4 regions of the Streptomyces sp. NBC_01241 genome follow, and region 1 is predicted to be linked to each of the others. Evidence: riboswitches for the same ligand, from Rfam matches in the RefSeq annotation. Region 1 holds a riboswitch; each other region holds the start of a gene.
What was found. Region 1 has a riboswitch for cyclic di-AMP ahead of OG306_RS14665 (transglycosylase family protein). Riboswitches for the same ligand answer to the same signal wherever they lie in the genome.

Region 2: another riboswitch for cyclic di-AMP. It lies ahead of OG306_RS23480 (C40 family peptidase); the one in region 1 lies ahead of OG306_RS14665 (transglycosylase family protein).
Region 3: another riboswitch for cyclic di-AMP. It lies ahead of OG306_RS20335 (M23 family metallopeptidase); the one in region 1 lies ahead of OG306_RS14665 (transglycosylase family protein).
Region 4: another riboswitch for cyclic di-AMP. It lies ahead of OG306_RS05135 (C40 family peptidase); the one in region 1 lies ahead of OG306_RS14665 (transglycosylase family protein).

Annotation. Positions count from the first base shown of each region.
Region 1 covers NZ_CP108494.1:3,360,594-3,364,751, reverse strand. Annotated here, with positions in the region: gene OG306_RS14675 (cytochrome P450 family protein) at 1-919, shown strand, start outside; gene OG306_RS14670 (transglycosylase family protein) at 1,025-2,005, shown strand; cyclic di-AMP (ydaO/yuaA leader) riboswitch at 2,306-2,477, shown strand; gene OG306_RS14665 (transglycosylase family protein) at 2,481-3,227, shown strand; gene eno (phosphopyruvate hydratase) at 3,568-4,158, shown strand, end outside.
Region 2 covers NZ_CP108494.1:5,224,632-5,228,789, forward strand. Annotated here, with positions in the region: gene OG306_RS23470 (C40 family peptidase) at 1-31, opposite strand, end outside; gene OG306_RS23475 (hypothetical protein) at 387-740, shown strand; gene OG306_RS23480 (C40 family peptidase) at 978-2,165, opposite strand; cyclic di-AMP (ydaO/yuaA leader) riboswitch at 2,164-2,330, opposite strand; gene pcrA (DNA helicase PcrA) at 2,611-4,158, shown strand, end outside.
Region 3 covers NZ_CP108494.1:4,550,805-4,554,962, reverse strand. Annotated here, with positions in the region: gene OG306_RS20345 (PrsW family intramembrane metalloprotease) at 1-150, shown strand, start outside; gene OG306_RS20340 (aldo/keto reductase) at 209-1,153, opposite strand; gene OG306_RS20335 (M23 family metallopeptidase) at 1,332-2,579, opposite strand; cyclic di-AMP (ydaO/yuaA leader) riboswitch at 2,591-2,743, opposite strand; gene OG306_RS20330 (PP2C family protein-serine/threonine phosphatase) at 3,023-4,158, opposite strand, start outside.
Region 4 covers NZ_CP108494.1:1,240,772-1,244,929, reverse strand. Annotated here, with positions in the region: gene OG306_RS05155 (8-amino-7-oxononanoate synthase) at 1-1,107, shown strand, start outside; gene OG306_RS05150 (DUF397 domain-containing protein) at 1,100-1,201, opposite strand; gene OG306_RS05145 (ATP-binding protein) at 1,553-1,984, shown strand; partial or broken gene OG306_RS05140 (LysE family translocator) at 2,035-2,148, shown strand; gene OG306_RS05135 (C40 family peptidase) at 2,192-2,665, opposite strand; cyclic di-AMP (ydaO/yuaA leader) riboswitch at 2,669-2,833, opposite strand; gene OG306_RS05130 (hypothetical protein) at 3,239-3,547, opposite strand; gene OG306_RS05125 (ATP-dependent Clp protease proteolytic subunit) at 3,555-4,158, opposite strand, start outside.

The DNA of each region.
Region 1 (4,158 bases):
CGCCCCGCGGGTGCAGGAACTGACGGACCGCCTCATCGACCGTTTCATCGCGGAGGGGAAGGCGGACCTCATCCACGACTTCGCGTTCCCGCTCCCCATCTACGCGATCTGCGACCTGCTCGGCGTCCCGCCCGAGGACCAGGACGACTTCCGGGACTGGGCGGGCATGATGATCCGGCACGGCGGCGGCCCGCGCGGCGGGGTGGCCAGGTCGGTGAAGAAGATGCGCGGCTATCTCGCCGAACTGATCCACCGTAAAAGGGAGAACCCGGGGGACGATCTGATCTCGGGGCTGATCCGGGCCAGCGACCACGGCGAGCATCTCACCGAGAACGAGGCCGCGGCCATGGCCTTCATCCTCCTGTTCGCCGGATTCGAGACAACCGTCAATCTCGTCGGCAACGGCGTGTACGCCCTGCTGCGCAACCCCGCACAGCGCGAGCGGCTGCAACTCTCCCTCGACGCGGGCGAGAGCCGGCTGCTGGAGACCGGGATCGAGGAACTGCTGCGGTACGACGGTCCGGTGGAGCTGGCGACCTGGCGGTTCGCCACCGAGCCGCTGACGCTCGGCGGACAGGAGATCGCGGCAGGCGACCCCGTACTCGTCGTCCTCGCCGCCGCCGACCGCGACCCGGAACGCTTCGAGGACCCCGACACGCTCGACCTCGCGCGGAGTGACAATCAGCACCTCGGATACGGGCACGGCATCCACTACTGCCTGGGAGCACCGCTCGCCCGGCTGGAGGGACAGACCGCCCTCGCCACGCTCCTGAGACGCCTTCCCGACCTGCGACTTGCGGTGGAACCTGCCGATTTGAGGTGGCGTGGCGGGCTCATCATGCGTGGACTGCGCACACTGCCCGTGGAGTTCACACCGGGGTCCGCGCCGACACGAAGTGATGTCCCGTCAACTCCGTGACTTTCACGTGATCTGCGCTGCATCGACTTGTGACGCGCGTTCGAGTCCCGCTAGGTTCACCGTTCGACTCACCAGTCACTCGTCAGTCACACGGAAGGCATCCCCATGGGCTCCGCGAACGGCAGACACCGTCGCCCTCGTCAGGCACCCGCCATCGTCGTCGCCGCGGGCGTGACCGGATCGGCCATCGCCATCCCGCTGCTCGGTGCGGCCGGCGCGCACGCGGCCGACGCCACGACCTGGGACCGGGTGGCCGAGTGCGAGAGCGGCGGCATGTGGAGCGCCGACCTCGGCAACGGCTTCTACGGCGGCCTGCAGTTCTCGCAGGAGACCTGGAAGGCGTACGGCGGCGCTTCGTACGCCGAGCGCGCCGACCTCGCCAGCCGCGCGCAGCAGATAGCCGTGGCCGAGAAGGTCCTGGAGGACCGTGGCCCGCGGGCCTGGCCCAGCTGTGCGGTCATCTCCGGCCTCGCGGAGGACGGGACGCTGCCGGGCGTCGATCCGGGGATCGCGCCCGCCCCCGAGCCGGCACAGAGCACGGAGCCGGCTGACGGCACGTCGGCGACCCCGTCCGGCGGCGCCACTCCGTCGAACGGCAAGGGCGCCACGAACGGCAAGGGCGCCACGCACGGCAAGGGCGGCTCGAAGGGCTCGGGCGGTGCCGACGGGTCGACGGGCAAGGCCGAGTCCTCCACGCGGCCCTCGGCCACCGAGTCGGCCGCCCCGTCCTCCGACGCGCCCGGAGTGCCCGATGCGCGTGATTCATCCGATTCCCTCGGCCGTACGGGTGGCAAGCACCGTGGCGCACCGGCCTCCGAGGCGAGCCGGGGCGCGGACGGCGGGCTGGGCCGCGAGTCGGGCCGCCACGCCTCACGTGGCGACAGCGACGCACGCGACGCGGGCGCCTCGGCCGCCGACGGCACGTACACCGTCCGCCCCGGCGACAATCTCTGGGCGATTGCTGACGCACAGAAGGTTCCTGGTGGCTGGCCCGCGCTCTACGAGGCCAACAAGAGTGCCGTCGGCTCTGACCCGGACCTCATTCTCCCTGGCCAGAGTCTCGATCTCGGCGTGAAGGCCGAATGAGGGCGGTCTGAAAATCGACTAAAAGAGACCCAAAAATCGGGGCAGTTCAGAGGCCTATGTCCGCTTATGCGTAAGTGAGACATGGGTCTCTTTGCGTCAACTGGCGTGTCGCGCCCGGGGGCTCCGGCCGTATCGCCTCCCACCTGCGAAAACGATGGTTCCTCACATGCAAGTAAGGGCTGATTGTCCGATGTGTCCATCTTTGAAAGTGGGGGTTGCCTATGTTTACGGTCGGAACCGCTCGCACCGCGGGCCCCGTCGACCGTCACGCCGAATCCTGCCGTCGGTCGAAGGGAAGAGACGCGTAAAGCGCCGTAGGCAGGAGCGGGGGACCCAGGTAAGCGCCGGGCCCGATCGTCGAAAGACGCATCAGGACCGGCTTGGGGTGAAGTCGCGCGCTAGGACGTGCGGCCGGGCAACTCACTTGGCCCGAACCCGACAGCTCACCTCGTAGGCGTCGGTGAGGAGAAGTTCCATGCTGTTTTCCAGCAAGGGCAAGCACCGCCGCCCGTCCAAGGCCGTCCGTGTCGCCACGCTCGCCGGTGTCGCCGGTGCCGCCGTCGCCGTTCCGCTGATGGGTGCGACCGGCGCCTCCGCCGCCTCCGTCGCCACCTGGGACGCCGTTGCCCGGTGCGAGTCGGGTGGCAACTGGTCCATCAACACCGGTAACGGCTACTACGGCGGTCTGCAGTTCTCGCAGTCCAGCTGGGCCGCCGCCGGCGGTACGCAGTACGCCCCCCGTGCCGACCTGGCCACCAAGGCCCAGCAGATCGCCACCGCCGAGAAGCTCCTCGCCGTGCAGGGTCCGGGCGCCTGGGGCTGCGCCGGTGCCGGCAACCTGCGCAACGACGGGGTGAACCCGGGCGTCGACACCGGCTCCTCCTCGAACTCCGGCGCCACCAAGCAGCAGAGCGCCCCGGCCGCGCCGAAGCAGCAGTCGCAGCCGAAGAAGGCCGAGCGCACCGAGGCCCCCGCCGCCAACCGCTCGGACCGCTCCGCCGCCCCGCAGGCCGAGTCGAAGGAGACCGTCACCACCCCGACCGGCCAGAAGGTCAAGAAGGGTGACGGCGAGTACAAGGTTGTCTCCGGCGACTCCCTGAGCAAGATCGCCGCCGACCACAAGGTCAAGGGCGGCTGGCAGCGGCTGTTCGAGATGAACAAGGACATCGTCAAGGACGCGGACCTGATCTACCCGGGTCAGCAGCTGCACCTGACCAAGTAGTCCAGGGCCTCTCCTCCCCGAGCACCCCGGCCCGGCGCGCATCCCCCCGTATGCGCCGGGCCGGGGTTTCCTGTGTCGCGTGCCACCCCGCGTGCCACCCCGCGTGTCACCCCTACGCACCACCCCCGCGTGACGCTTCCGCTCTGTGTGATCGTTCAACTGTTGTAGTTACTGACCAGTAAAATTCTGACGGTTTGTCCGACGATGAGCGTCCTTGGGTCCTTTTTCGTCCCAGGGGTCGGGCGGTCGTCCGGCTGAGCGGGCCGGGCCGGTTAGGCTCTTGTCGCAAGGCCAAAGTGACCCTGCACAACCAGTGTCATATCCCAGAAGGAGATGCCTCGTGCCGTCCATCGACGTCGTCGTAGCCCGGGAAATCCTCGACTCCCGGGGGAACCCCACGGTCGAGGTCGAAGTTGGCCTCGACGACGGCAGCACGGGCCGTGCTGCCGTGCCGTCCGGCGCCTCCACCGGCGCGTTCGAGGCCATTGAGCTTCGCGACGGTGACCCCAACCGCTACCACGGCAAGGGCGTGGAGAAGGCCGTCCTCGCCGTGATCGAGCAGATCGGCCCGGAGCTCGTCGGTTACGACGCGACCGAGCAGCGGCTGATCGACCAGGCGATGTTCGACCTGGACGCCACCGAGAACAAGGGCTCGCTCGGCGCCAACGCCATCCTCGGCGTCTCGCTGGCCGTTGCCCACGCCGCCTCCGAGGCCTCGGACCTGCCGCTCTTCCGCTACCTCGGCGGCCCGAACGCGCACCTGCTGCCCGTTCCGATGATGAACATCCTCAACGGTGGGTCGCACGCCGACTCCAACGTGGACATCCAGGAGTTCATGATCGCTCCGATCGGCGCGGAGTCCTTCTCCGAGGCGCTGCGCTGGGGTGCCGAGGTCTACCACACGCTGAAGAAGGTCCTGAAGACCAAGGGA
Region 2 (4,158 bases), 1.9 Mb from region 1:
AGCGCTGCTTGGGTTTCCGGTGCGCTGCCACGGGGGCGTGCGTCCTTCCTGGCGACTGCCCGTCGGGGACTACCGGCGGGCCCGCCGGAGGTCCGGCGGCGGGTCACCAACAGGAGAGCGGCCCGCCGCCGGATCCCGGCGGGGTGACCGGTGTGCCGTCCGGGTGCGGAGCGGCGGTGAAGACGGTCACCTGCTCAGGGACGCTAAACCCGGGGCACGGGGAAGAGTTGTAATGACGCCTATTGCCTCATTTTGGCGCGGCACTGTCTTTGATTGATCGGAAAAATGGCAACAGAGTAAGGCAATTGGTACAGACACGAGCGAAGCGGCAGGAAGCCGCACCTGCCTGCGGAGTGGTGATATGGGCAGGGCTAGGCTGCGGCCTCATGGACGTACTCATTCATGTCTTCGTCGCCCTGCACATCATCGGCATCGCCTCTCTGCTGGGCGGTTTCCTGACCCAGATGAAGGCGATGGGCGCGGGCACGGCCCGGTTCGTCCCTGCGATGCTGCACGGCGCGCTGACGATGCTGGGCACCGGTGTCGCACTGGTCGGGCTCAACCAGGCCGACGACAACCCCGTGAACAACATCAAGATCGGGGTCAAGCTGCTGCTCCTGGTCGTCATCCTCGCGCTGGTCTACATCAAGCGGGACGAGGAGAAGGTCGACAAGGGCGCCTTCTCGGCCGTGGGCGGGCTGACGCTCGCCAACATCTTCATCGCCACGCTCTGGACCTGAGAACCGAGGCCGGAGAGCTCGGGCCGGAGAGCTGAGGCCGGGGAACCGAGGCCGGGGAACCGAGGCCGGGGAACCGAGGCCGGGGAACCGAGGCCGGGGAACCGAGGCCGGGGAACCGAGGCCGATGTTCCGAGAGCCGGGGTCCGAGCCGGGCCGGGTTCCGAGGCCTGGGTCCTGAGTCGGCCGGAGTGCGGGGCGGCCCGCGCCCCGGCCGATGGCCGATGGCCGTGCGAATCGCTACGCCGGCCGCACGCTGCCGTAGATCGGCATGTAGTAGATCGACTCCTCGCGCACATTCGCCCCCGGCTTCGGCGCGTGGATCATCATCCCGTCACCCTTGTAGATGCCGACGTGGCTGATGTCGTCGTAGAAGAAGACGAGGTCGCCCGGGCGCAGGTCCGCCGTCGCGACCCGGGTGCCTGTCTTCACCTGGTCCCAGGTGGTGCGCGGGATGTCGACGCCCGCGGCCTTCCACGCCGCCTGGGTGAGCCCGGAGCAGTCGTACGAGGACGGGCCCGTCGCGCCCCAGACGTACGGCTTGCCGATCTGGGCGCGGGCGAAGGCGAGGACCTTCTCCGCCTTGGTGGTGGCGCTGCTGTCCGAGCCGGTGCTCGTGCCCGTACCGGTGCCCGTACCGGTGCCCGTACCGGTGCCCGTACCGGTGCCGGAACCCGCTTCCTTCGCGGCCTCCGCCGCCTTGCGGTCCGCCTCCGCCTTGGCGGCGGCCTGCTGCTTGGCCAGTTCTTCCGCCTTGCGCCGGGCCTCCGCCTCCTTCTTCCGCTCCAGCTCCGCGAGCCGCGCCTTCTCCTCGGCGGTCAGCTGCGACAGCAACGCGCGCGCCTCGCCCAGCTTCTTCTGGACGTCCTGCTTGCTGGTGCGCAGCGTGGTCTGCGTCGTGGTCAGCGTCTCCAGGCTCTGCACCGCCTCGGCACGCTTCTTCGCCGCCTTGGTCTGCTGCGTACGGAAGTCCGTGATCGCCTTCTGCTGCCGGCTGGTCATCCGGTTCATCAGCTGGTTCTGGTCGAAATACGACTGCGGGTCGTCGGCCAGGAAGAAGGTGGCGCTCGGTGCGATGGTGCCGCTGCGGTACTGCGCGGCCGCGTACGTGCCGAGCGTCCTGCGGGCCTCGTTGAGCTGGTCGGCGCGCTTGGCGACATCGTCCAGCAGGGCGTCGACCTTGGTGCGCTGGGTGGCGGCGGCCTCCTTCGCCTGGTTGTACTGCTGGGTCGCGGTGCCCGCCTGCCGGTAGAGGTCGTCGACCTGCTTCTGGACGTCCTCGATGCCGGCTTTCGGAGCGGGGGCGGCCATCGCGCTCTGCGTGGAGAGCAGGGTCACGGACGCCAGTGCCGCCGTCGTGAGCCCGACGGCCGGTGTGGTGGTGCGCACCCGGGTGCGCGGCTTGCGATGCGATGCCAAGGCCGGCATCTCCTTCCGTGGACCGCCTACCGGGTTAGCTGTCGGGTTCGGGCGGAACGGAAGGCTGCCCTACGGTCCGCGTGGGGGACAAGGACCGATTCACCCCGGTACATGCGTGTGGGTCCCCGGTTCCGAACTCCCGCGAGGGCAGCCCGGATTCGGCGTGGGCGCCCGCTCGGCGTGGTTCGCCTCTGGGGGTACGGGCCGCCCGGACGAGCACGCTAGCCAACCCATGGTGCTGCTGTGAAGGTTGATGTTCGATATGCCCGATACATCTTCGTGACCTCGGCGAAGTGGGGCGGCGGGCGCGGACGGGGGGCCCGGAATTCCTGACCGCGAGTGGGCGTCCGCTCTCTTTGTGTGCCCGGCAGGGGGTGGGGCCGGCCCTGCGGTCCGGGTCCGGTTCGGCATGCGGCCGTCGTGTGTCGGTGCGGCGGCCTAGACTCGACAAGCGATGAGCAGCCTCTTTGACGACAGCTTCCTGGCCGGCCTCCAGCACTCGGAGGAAGAGCCCCCGCCGCCCCCCGAGGACTCCGCACCCGAAGCGGTGCCGGAGGACCTCTTCGCGGGCGTATTCGACGGGCCCCCGCCGCCCAGGGAGGCGTACTACCGCGACGGCGCGCACCGCCCCGTCATCGACCCCGCGGCGCTCCTCGACGGGCTGAACACCGAGCAGCGCGCCGCCGTGGTCCATGCGGGCTCCCCGCTGCTCATCGTCGCCGGGGCGGGCTCCGGCAAGACGCGGGTGCTGACCCACCGGATCGCCCACCTCCTCGCCGAGCGCGGGGTGCACCCCGGCCAGATCCTGGCGATCACCTTCACCAACAAGGCCGCGGGCGAGATGAAGGAGCGCGTCGAGCAGCTCGTCGGACCGCGCGCCAACGCCATGTGGGTCATGACCTTCCACAGCGCGTGCGTACGCATCCTGCGCCGCGAGTCGAAGAAGCTCGGCTTCACGTCATCGTTCTCGATCTACGACGCCGCCGACTCCAAGCGGCTGATGGCCCTGGTCTGCCGCGATCTCGACCTCGACCCGAAGCGCTTCCCGCCGAAGTCGTTCACGGCCAAGGTCTCCAACCTGAAGAACGAGCTGATCGACGAGGAGACCTTCGCCGGTCAGGCCGCCGACGGGTTCGAGAAGACCCTCGCGCAGGCCTACGCGATGTACCAGTCCCGGCTGCGCGAGGCCAACGCGCTGGACTTCGACGACATCATCATGACGACGGTCCACCTGCTCCAGGCGTTCCCCGACGTCGCCGAGCACTACCGCCGCCGCTTCCGGCACGTCCTCGTCGACGAGTACCAGGACACCAACCACGCCCAGTACACCCTCGTACGCGAACTGGTCGGCCCGGCGGGCGAGGCCGACGCCCCCGCCGAGCTGTGCGTCGTCGGTGACGCGGACCAGTCGATCTACGCCTTCCGCGGCGCGACCATCCGCAACATCCTCCAGTTCGAGGAGGACTACCCGGACGCGACCACGATCCTGCTGGAGCAGAACTACCGCTCCACGCAGACGATCCTGTCCGCCGCCAACGCCGTCATCGAACGCAACGAGAGCCGCCGCCCCAAGAACCTCTGGACGAACGCCGGCACCGGCGCCCGCATCACCGGCTATGTCGCCGACACCGAGCACGACGAGGCGCAGTTCGTCGCCGACGAGATCGACCGGCTGACCGACGCGGGCGATGCCAAGGCCGGCGACGTCGCGGTCTTCTACCGTACGAACGCGCAGTCCCGGGTCTTCGAAGAGATCTTCATCCGTGTCGGCCTGCCCTACAAGGTCGTCGGCGGAGTGCGCTTCTACGAGCGCAAGGAGGTCCGGGACGTCCTGGCCTACCTCCGGGTCCTCGCCAACCCCGAGGACACCGTCCCGCTGCGCCGCATCCTCAATGTGCCCAAACGCGGCATCGGCGACCGTGCCGAGGCGATGATCGACGCGCTGTCGATGCGCGAGAAGATCACCTTCCCGCAGGCGCTGCGCCGGGTCGACGAGGCGTAC
Region 3 (4,158 bases), 1.2 Mb from region 1:
CGCAGGGACGTGGCCGCCCCCGCCCTGACGTACGCCGCGCAGGCGACAGGCCGCCTGCGTCCCCCGTACATGTCCCCGGTCCCGGGGGCTCCACCGCTGTACCAGTCCTACGACAGGGGCCACAATCCGTACCGGCTACCGCCGCGGTAGCCGGTACGGACGGGCCGGTTCAGCACCGGGCCACCGGGGCTCCGGCGCACCGCGCCCGTCAGGCGGATGCCTCGGTGAGCTCCGCCAGTTCCTGCTCGGTCAGCCGGAGGTCGGCGACGGCCAGCAGCGCGGGCAACTGCTCGACCGTACGGGCCGAGGCGATCGGCGCGGCGACCGTCGGCCGGGACGCGAGCCAGGCCAGGGCGACGGTCGCGACCTCGGCGTCGCGCTCCTTGGCTACCTTGTCGAGTGCGGCCAGGACCTTCTGCCCCCGCTCCGACGCCAGGTACTCACCGGCCTTCTCGGCGCGGGCGCTCTCCACCGAAGCCCCCGGACGGTACTTGCCGGTGAGGAAGCCGGAGGCCAGGGCGAAGTACGGGACGGCGGCGAGCCCGGCCCGGGCGGCCGTGTCCTGGAGCTCACCCTCGTAGGTGTCCCGCGAGACCAGGTTGTAGTGCGGCTGAAGGGCGACGTACCGGGCCAGCCCCTCGCGCTCCGAGAAGTCCAGGGACGCCTGGAGCCGCTCGGGGCCGATGTTGGAGGCGGCGATCTCCCGGACCTTGCCTTCCTTCACGAGTTCGTCGAGGGCGGTGATGATCTCCTCGACCGGGACGGTCTCGTCATCGAAGTGTGTGTAGTACAGATCGATGTGGTCGGTGCCGAGCCGGCGCAGCGACTCCTCGGCCGCGGCCTTGATGTTCGTGGCGGAGAGCCCCTTGTACGAGGGGTGCGCGCCGACCTTGGTCGCGACGACGATGTCGGAACGGTTGGAGCGGGCCGCGAGCCACTTTCCGATGACGGTCTCCGACTCGCCGCCCTCGTTGCCCGGGACCCAGGCGGAGTAGGCGTCGGCGGTGTCGATGAAATTGCCGCCCGCCGCGGCGTAAGCGTCCAGCACGGCGAACGACTGCGCCTCGTCGGCGGTCCAGCCGAAGACGTTGCCGCCGAGGGCGAGCGGGAAGACCTGGAGGTCGGAAGGGCCCAGCTTACGAAGAGAAGTCATAAATGGATCAACGGATTCCGGCACGCCCGCTATTCCGACGGACCGGCAGCCCTGACGTCGGGGGGGAGCGTCAGGGCTGCCGGAGTTCAGCGGCGGGTCCACCGGATCACGGGATCGCTCGGAGCAGCGGAGCGCTCCGGTCACACGGCCCGGAAGAACCGGGAGGGCGGCCTGCGGATCAGGGGGTGAGGCCCTTGTCGCGCAGCCAGGCCATCGGGTCGATGCCCGTACCGGAGGGGGTGTGGACCTCCAGGTGGAGGTGCGGGCCCGTCACGTTGCCGGTCGCGCCGACCCGGCCGATGGTCTCACCGGTGGTGACCTGCTGGCCGACGCTCACGCCGATCGAGGACTGGTGGCAGAACCACAGCTCCGTACCGTCGTCGAGCTCCAGCACCGTGCGGTAGCCGTACGAACCGGACCAGCCGGCCGACTTGATGGTGCCGCCGTGTATGGCCTTGATCGGCGTACCCGTCGGCGCCGCGAAGTCGAGGCCGGTGTGGTAGCCGGAGGACCACATCGAGCCGGCCTGGCCGAAGGTCGAGGTGATCGTGTACGAGGAGGTCGGGATGGCGTAGCTGGCGGCGAGCTTGGCGAGCCGCAGGGCCTCGGCCTTCGCCTTGGCTTCCTCCTCCGCCTTCTTCTTCTCGGCGGCGGCCTTGGCCTCGGCCGCGTCCTGCTGCTTCTTGGCCTCGGCGGCGGCCTTCTCCGCGGCCTCCTTCTCCTGTGCGGCCTTGGCCTCGGCGTCGGCGGCGTCCTGCTGCTGCTCCGCCTGCTGGAGGATGCGCGCGCGGAGCGCCTCGCCCGCGTCCGCCGTGCCCTGCTCGGCCTCGGTGGTGGTGAGGCCGGCGGTGGTCAGCGGTGCGGCAGCGGCGGCGACAGCGGTGTTGTCGGCTTCGGGCTCCGCGGAGAACAGAGCACCCACGCCGGGAAGGGACTTGGCGTCGGGAAGCTTGTCCGCGATGGAATCGGGAAGGGAGATGGAGACCGGCGGCTTGCTCTGCGCGGTGGCCATGCCCCCTGCACCGACCGCCGCGATGACACCGACCCCGAGCACCGTGGAGCTACGGGCAAGTCCGTTGCGCTGCTTGGCGACGCGGTGCCTGCCGCGTACGGGGCGGACGGACTCCTCGGTGGGGTTCCACTCGTCCCAGCTGCGTTCGGGCTCACCGTCGCCGTTGACGCGGAATTCGCCACCGAAGTCACCGGCGAAGTCACCGCCCGGCTCGGTGCCGTACGCCGCTCCCGTCCCACCGGTCCCGTAGTCGGAGGCGGTCCCGTAGTCGGGGCCGAAGCCGGAGTCGGAAGCGAAGGGGGAGTCGGAAGCGAAGCCGGAGTGGGAACCGGATCCGAACTCGGTGCCGAAGTCGGAACCGAAGTCGGGGTTGAACCGAGAGGGAGCCTCGGGGGCAGGCTTGTTGGACGCCACGGGGGCGCACTCCTTTCCTTCCTTCTCGCCTACCGGGTTAGCTGACGGGTTCGGAGCAGGAAGGTCTCCTACGGGCTCCTCTGCCTCTCACGAGACACAGGTGTCCGATTCACCCCATGTAGGTGGTTCCCCGGTTCCCTTGCGGAATTCGGCGCTCGCGCGCGGTGCCGCCACTGACGACGGCTGGGACGACCGCGCTGCGTTATCGAACGTTAATAGACACCGGGGCCTGATTCCAAGCTGTTCCCACTGATCGTTCACGTCTTTGGCCTGGACTTTACGGTGCACAACCGGGCGGAATGGGATGAGTTGATCGACCCTCAGCGGCCACCAGATTTCTGACGTTGCGTCAAATGTTATGCGGAGCGACGCGCTTCGGTTACGTACGGTGGTATCCCGCACCCAAGGTCGACCCGGCTCGCACGAAGCCCCCGCCCCACCCGTCACACCCCTTCGCGACCGACGATCTTCACGGTCCTGCGCCGGTCCGGCTGCCCCTCCGCGGGACGTACGACCGCGAGCAGCGCCATGTCGTCGGTCGTCTCACCCCCCGTGTGCAGCCGTACGTCATCGGTCAGTGCGGACAGCAGCTCCTCGGGCCCCGGGAAGATCCGCCCGCGCAGCCGGGCCGCCGGGTCGTAGAAGACCCCGTCAGTGTTCCGCGCCTCGGAGAGGCCGTCCGTGTACAGGAGCAGGGTCGCCCCCGCCGGCAGGTCCCACTCGTCCGACCTGTCGGGCCACGCTCCCAGGTCCATCCCGAGCGGCAGCGCGGGCACCGTCGGCCCCAGCACATCCAGCGCCCCGTCGGGGTGCAGCAGGATCGGTTCGGGGTGGCCGCGGTTGACGACCCGCACCCGGGACAGCCCGGCCGGGATCTCGGCCAGCACGGCGGTGATGAAGCCCTCGACCGCGTCGAGCCCGCCCCGCCGCGTCCCCTCCCGCGCCAGCGCCCGCTCCAGCCGCTGCGCCACGCCCTCCAGCGAACGCTCCTGCTCGGCCGCCTCCCGGAACGCCCCGATGATCACCGCCACCGACTCCACGGCGTCGAGCCCCTTCCCCCGTACGTCCCCGACCACCAACCGCACCCCGTACGGGGAGTCCGTCACGGCGAACAGGTCACCGCCGACGAACTCGTCCGCCTGCGCCGCCTCGTACCGCGCCGCCACGTGCAGCCCGCCGATCCGGTCGGACGGCTTCGGCAGCACCGCCCGCATGGCGGTCTCCGCGATGACCCGCGCGGACGCCAGCTGCTCACTGCTGCGCCGCACGACCCCGTTGATCACGACCGCGAGGACCGAGACGGTGGCCAGAGTGAGCAGCTCGATCAGCGGCACGATGTCCGGCAGCGTGTTGCTGTACAGCCGCAGCACGACAACGGCCAGCATCGAGGCGACGCCGGTGCAGATGGTCCTGGACAGCGAGAAGAACGGCGCGGCGATCAGCGGCGCCGCCACGAACAGCGGAATGGCGGTGAAGGTCGGCGGGGTGAGGAAGTCGAACACCAGCCCGCCGAGAATCATCACGGCGGGCATCGCACGGACGAACCGCCGGGTACGGGTGCCGCCCTCGGCATGTCTGC
Region 4 (4,158 bases), 2.1 Mb from region 1:
GCGCGCCGCCGCGCGGACGCCGGACTCGTCCGTACGCTCCGCCCCCGGCCCGCCGAACCAGAACTCCTGGACCTCGCGAGCAACGACTATCTGGGCCTGACCCGGCACCCCGAGGTCACCGCTGCCGCCGCCGAGGCCGCCCGCCGATGGGGTGCGGGCGCGACCGGATCCCGGCTCGTCACCGGCTCCACCGCTCTGCACGCCGAACTCGAACACGAGCTGGCCGAATTCTGCGGGTTCGAGGCGGCCCTGGTCCTGTCATCGGGCTATGCGGCCAATCTCGCTGCCCTCACCGCGCTCACCGGCCGCGGCTCGCTGATCGTTTCCGACGCGGGCAACCACGCCTCGATCGTGGACGGTTGCCGGCTCTCCCGGGCCGGGACCGCCGTCGTGCCGCACGCCGACCCCGACGCCGTACGCAAGGCCCTGCAGACGCACGACGGCCGTGCACTGGTGGTCACCGACTCGGTCTTCTCGGTCGACGGCGACGCCGCGCCGCTGCCCGAACTGGCCGACGCCTGCCGGGCGGAGGGCGCCGCGCTGCTCGTCGACGACGCGCACGGTCTGGGCGTACTGGGGGACGGCGGCCGGGGCGCGCTCGCCGCCGCCGGTCTCGCGGGCGGCGACGGAATCGTCACCACGCTCACCCTCTCCAAGTCCCTGGGCAGCCAGGGCGGAGCGGTCCTCGGTCCGGCCCGGGTCATCGAACACCTGGTCAACACGGCCCGGACTTTCATCTTCGACACGGGTCTCGCGCCGGCCGCCGCGGGCGCCGCGCTGGGCAGCCTGCGACTGCTCGGCCGCGAGCCGGAGCGCGCCGAACGGGTCCGAGACGTCGCCAGCGCGCTGTACGAGCGGCTGACCGCCGCCGGCCTGACCGCCGTGCGCCCCGATGCCGCCGTGGTCTCGGTACGGGCGCCCTCGGCAGACGCGGCGGTGCGCTGGGCGGCCGACTGCCGTACCGCCGGAATCGCGGTGGGATGCTTCCGGCCGCCGTCGGTGCCGGACGGCGTCTCCCGGCTGCGGCTGACCGGGCGCGCCGATCTGACCGAGGAACAGATTGCCGAGGCGGTGGCGATCGTGCGACGGACCGCTCCCGTCAGCTGACCGGACCCCGGTGCAGGCCGGAGACGAAAGAGGTCCAGGCCCCCGCCGCGGAGAACCGCAGTGGGGGCCTGGACACGTCCTTGGAGTCCCGCACGGCCAGCCGTCCGTCACCGAACGGCTACTCGTCACATGGTCGAGAACAGCCGGTGAGACCGGCATATTCGCCGACCGAGAACGGAAGCAACTGATGTTGAATATGGGGAAGTTGAGCCCGGGACCGTGCTGGATCGGCGGCCTTCCTCCCTATCCCCGCTCCTCCTCCTGCCGAGCGGACAGTGTGACGCCCGCATACGGTTTTGCGTGGCAGGGTTCACCGCATTGAGCGACAGATATATGCATATCTCGGTGGATCGCCGCCGGAGGGGGCAGCATCAAGGGCAATCTGGCGCGAAGCACAACCGGGACCGAGCGCGAGTCGGTCCGGGTGGGAAAGGGACGGCTCGCCATGGCAGACCATCAAGAAGCCAGCGTCACTCTGCCGAGCGAGCCGGTCTCGGTCGCGGCGGCCCGGAGATACGTGGACCGGGTGCTCACCGAATGGGGACTGGCCACCGACACGGAGTTCGCCGACGGCATCCGGCTCGTCGTCTCGGAGCTCGCGACCAACGCCGTCCAGCACACCTTCGGGCAGTCGCCCACTTTCACCGTGGACCTGAGACTGGAACGGGAGGAACAGCTGCAGCTGGGAGTGACGGACAGTCACCCGCGTCGGCCCCGGCGGCTGCCCACCACCGTTCAGCAGGACAACGGACGCGGCATGGTGATCATCCGCTCCCTGGCCAAGGAGTGCGGAGGCCGGCTGACCGTCACCCCCACCGCCGACGGAGGCAAGAGGGTCTGGATCGCGCTCCCATGGAGCACCCCCGTACAGAACTGAACGGCCACCCGATCCGCCCCGTTACCCGGACAGGCCGACGGCGGACGGGACGGATGGGGCGGCGGCTGCGCCGCCCGCGTGCCGCCCGCGCCGTCGAGGGCGGAGGCGGCGCGGCGCTCACCGCGTGGGGACTGGTCCTGGCGTCCGGCCCCCTGCTGCGCTGAAGTCCTCAGCCGCACCGGGCTTGTCAGCGGCGCTGAGACCGCGTCAGCGGACCCGGCCGTAATAGACGTGTTTCGTCCAGATCTTCTCCAGCCGGACCACCGCACCGCTCCTCGGCGAGTGCCAGATCTTGCCGTGACCGGCGTAGATCCCCACGTGGTAGACGCTGTGGCCGTAGTGGAAGAAGACCAGATCGCCGCGTTGCCTGTGCGAGGCCGGGATGTGGCGGGTCTTGTTGTACTGCTGCTGGGCCGTGCGGGGGAGCCTCTTGCCGGCCTTCTTGAACGAATAGGCCGTCAGTCCCGAGCAGTCGAAGAGGTTGGGGCCGGTGGCCCCCCACCTGTACGGCGATCCCTTCTTGGACGCGGCGACCTTGAGTGCCTTCATGGAGAGAGTCGCCGCCTGGGCCTCCGTCGCGGCGCCCGGGGCGAGCATGGTGCCGCCGACGGCGGCCAGAGTCAGAACCGAGGCCGTACCGGCCCGGGCGAGCAGAGACGGGACATGAACCTGCGCAGTCATGCGCAACCCTTCGTCAGCCGCCTGTGAAGGATGACCTGTCGGGTTCGGGCTGGCGAAGTTGCCCGGCCGCGCTCGGCGGCTTCACCCCGAGGGCCGACCGGTGATCCGGTCGACCCGTTGTGCTCGGGTCCTCCACTCCTGCCGATCCACTTCTGTCGACCAGACATCCGGACGGCGGCAGGACTCGGCGTCCGCCCGGACCGCCCCGTCGCTGTGGCGGGGGCTTGTCGTCCCACGGATCTTGACTCACCGACTGCCGGATTTTCGAGGATAAACGACGAATTGTGAGGCTCTTCGCGGCTGACCCGTTCGGGTGGAGCCGGCGGTTCCGGGAACGCTGACGTTCATTCGGACCGGTCCCGTACCAGGGGTGGAATCAAGGATTCCGCTCATTGCCCGCCGGGAGCGCGCAACTGGAGAAATATCTCGCGAGAGGGACTTTCTACGCCGAAAGAGCTAGGAATTTCGATGTGACCACCGGGCGTGTCGCGAACGGGAGTTGGGTGCCCCCGGCCGGGGCGGGTTGCGGGGGAGCCCGGCTGGTCCCGGCCGGCCTGGCGGAAAATCGGTTGATCAACTCGTCGGATCGGGAGGTACGGTGACGCGTCCGGCCCGCCGTTCCCCGTCCAGCACCCGTAGCGCCCGGGCCAGGGTGGCGGCGTGGATCCGTGCTTCGCCGCGTTCGTGCATCAACGTGAGGGCGTCCCGCAGCGCGGCCGCCCGTGAGGCCAGTGCCTGTGCGGCCCGCAGCGCGGAGTAGGTGTCGTCGCCGCGGGCCGGGTTGATCCGGCCCAGTTGGTCGAGGACTTCGAGATAGCGGTCGATGAACTCGCCCTCGGCGCGTGTCAGCGCGGGCGGTGGTGGCAACTCCGGTGGTCGCACCGGGCGTTCACCGCGCACCGTGCGGCGGGAGCGACGACTTCCGGTTCTCCATGACGTGGTCCACCAGGCCGTATGCCTTGGCGCCGGGGGCGTCGAGGATGAGATCGCGCTCGATGTCGGCGGCGATCTGCTCGGCGCCGCGGCCGGTATGGCGGGCCAACAGCGTGGTGAGCATCTCGTGGACCCGTTCCAACTCCTGCGCCTCGATCTCCAGATCGGACGGCTGGCCCTGCACCGGCTCGGTGAGTGCGGGCTGCTGTACGACGACCCGCGCCCCGGGCAGCGCGTGCCGCCTGCCGGGAGCACCCGCCGCGAGCAGTGCCGACGCGCAGGAACCTGCCTGGCCGAGGCAGTAGGTCTCCACCTCGCAGGTGAGGTACTCCATCGTGTCGTAGATCGCCGACATGGCCCCGAACGAGCCGCCGGGGGAGTTGATGTAGAGGGAGATGGGCCGGTCCGGGGCGGCGTGTTCCAGATACATGAACTGGGCGACCAGGTCATTGGCCGCGGTGTCGTCGACCGGGGTGCCGAGGAAGACGATCCGTTCGGCGAGCAGCTTGGAGTACGGGTCGAGGGTGCGGGTCCCGTTGGTCGTGCGCTCGGTGAACTCG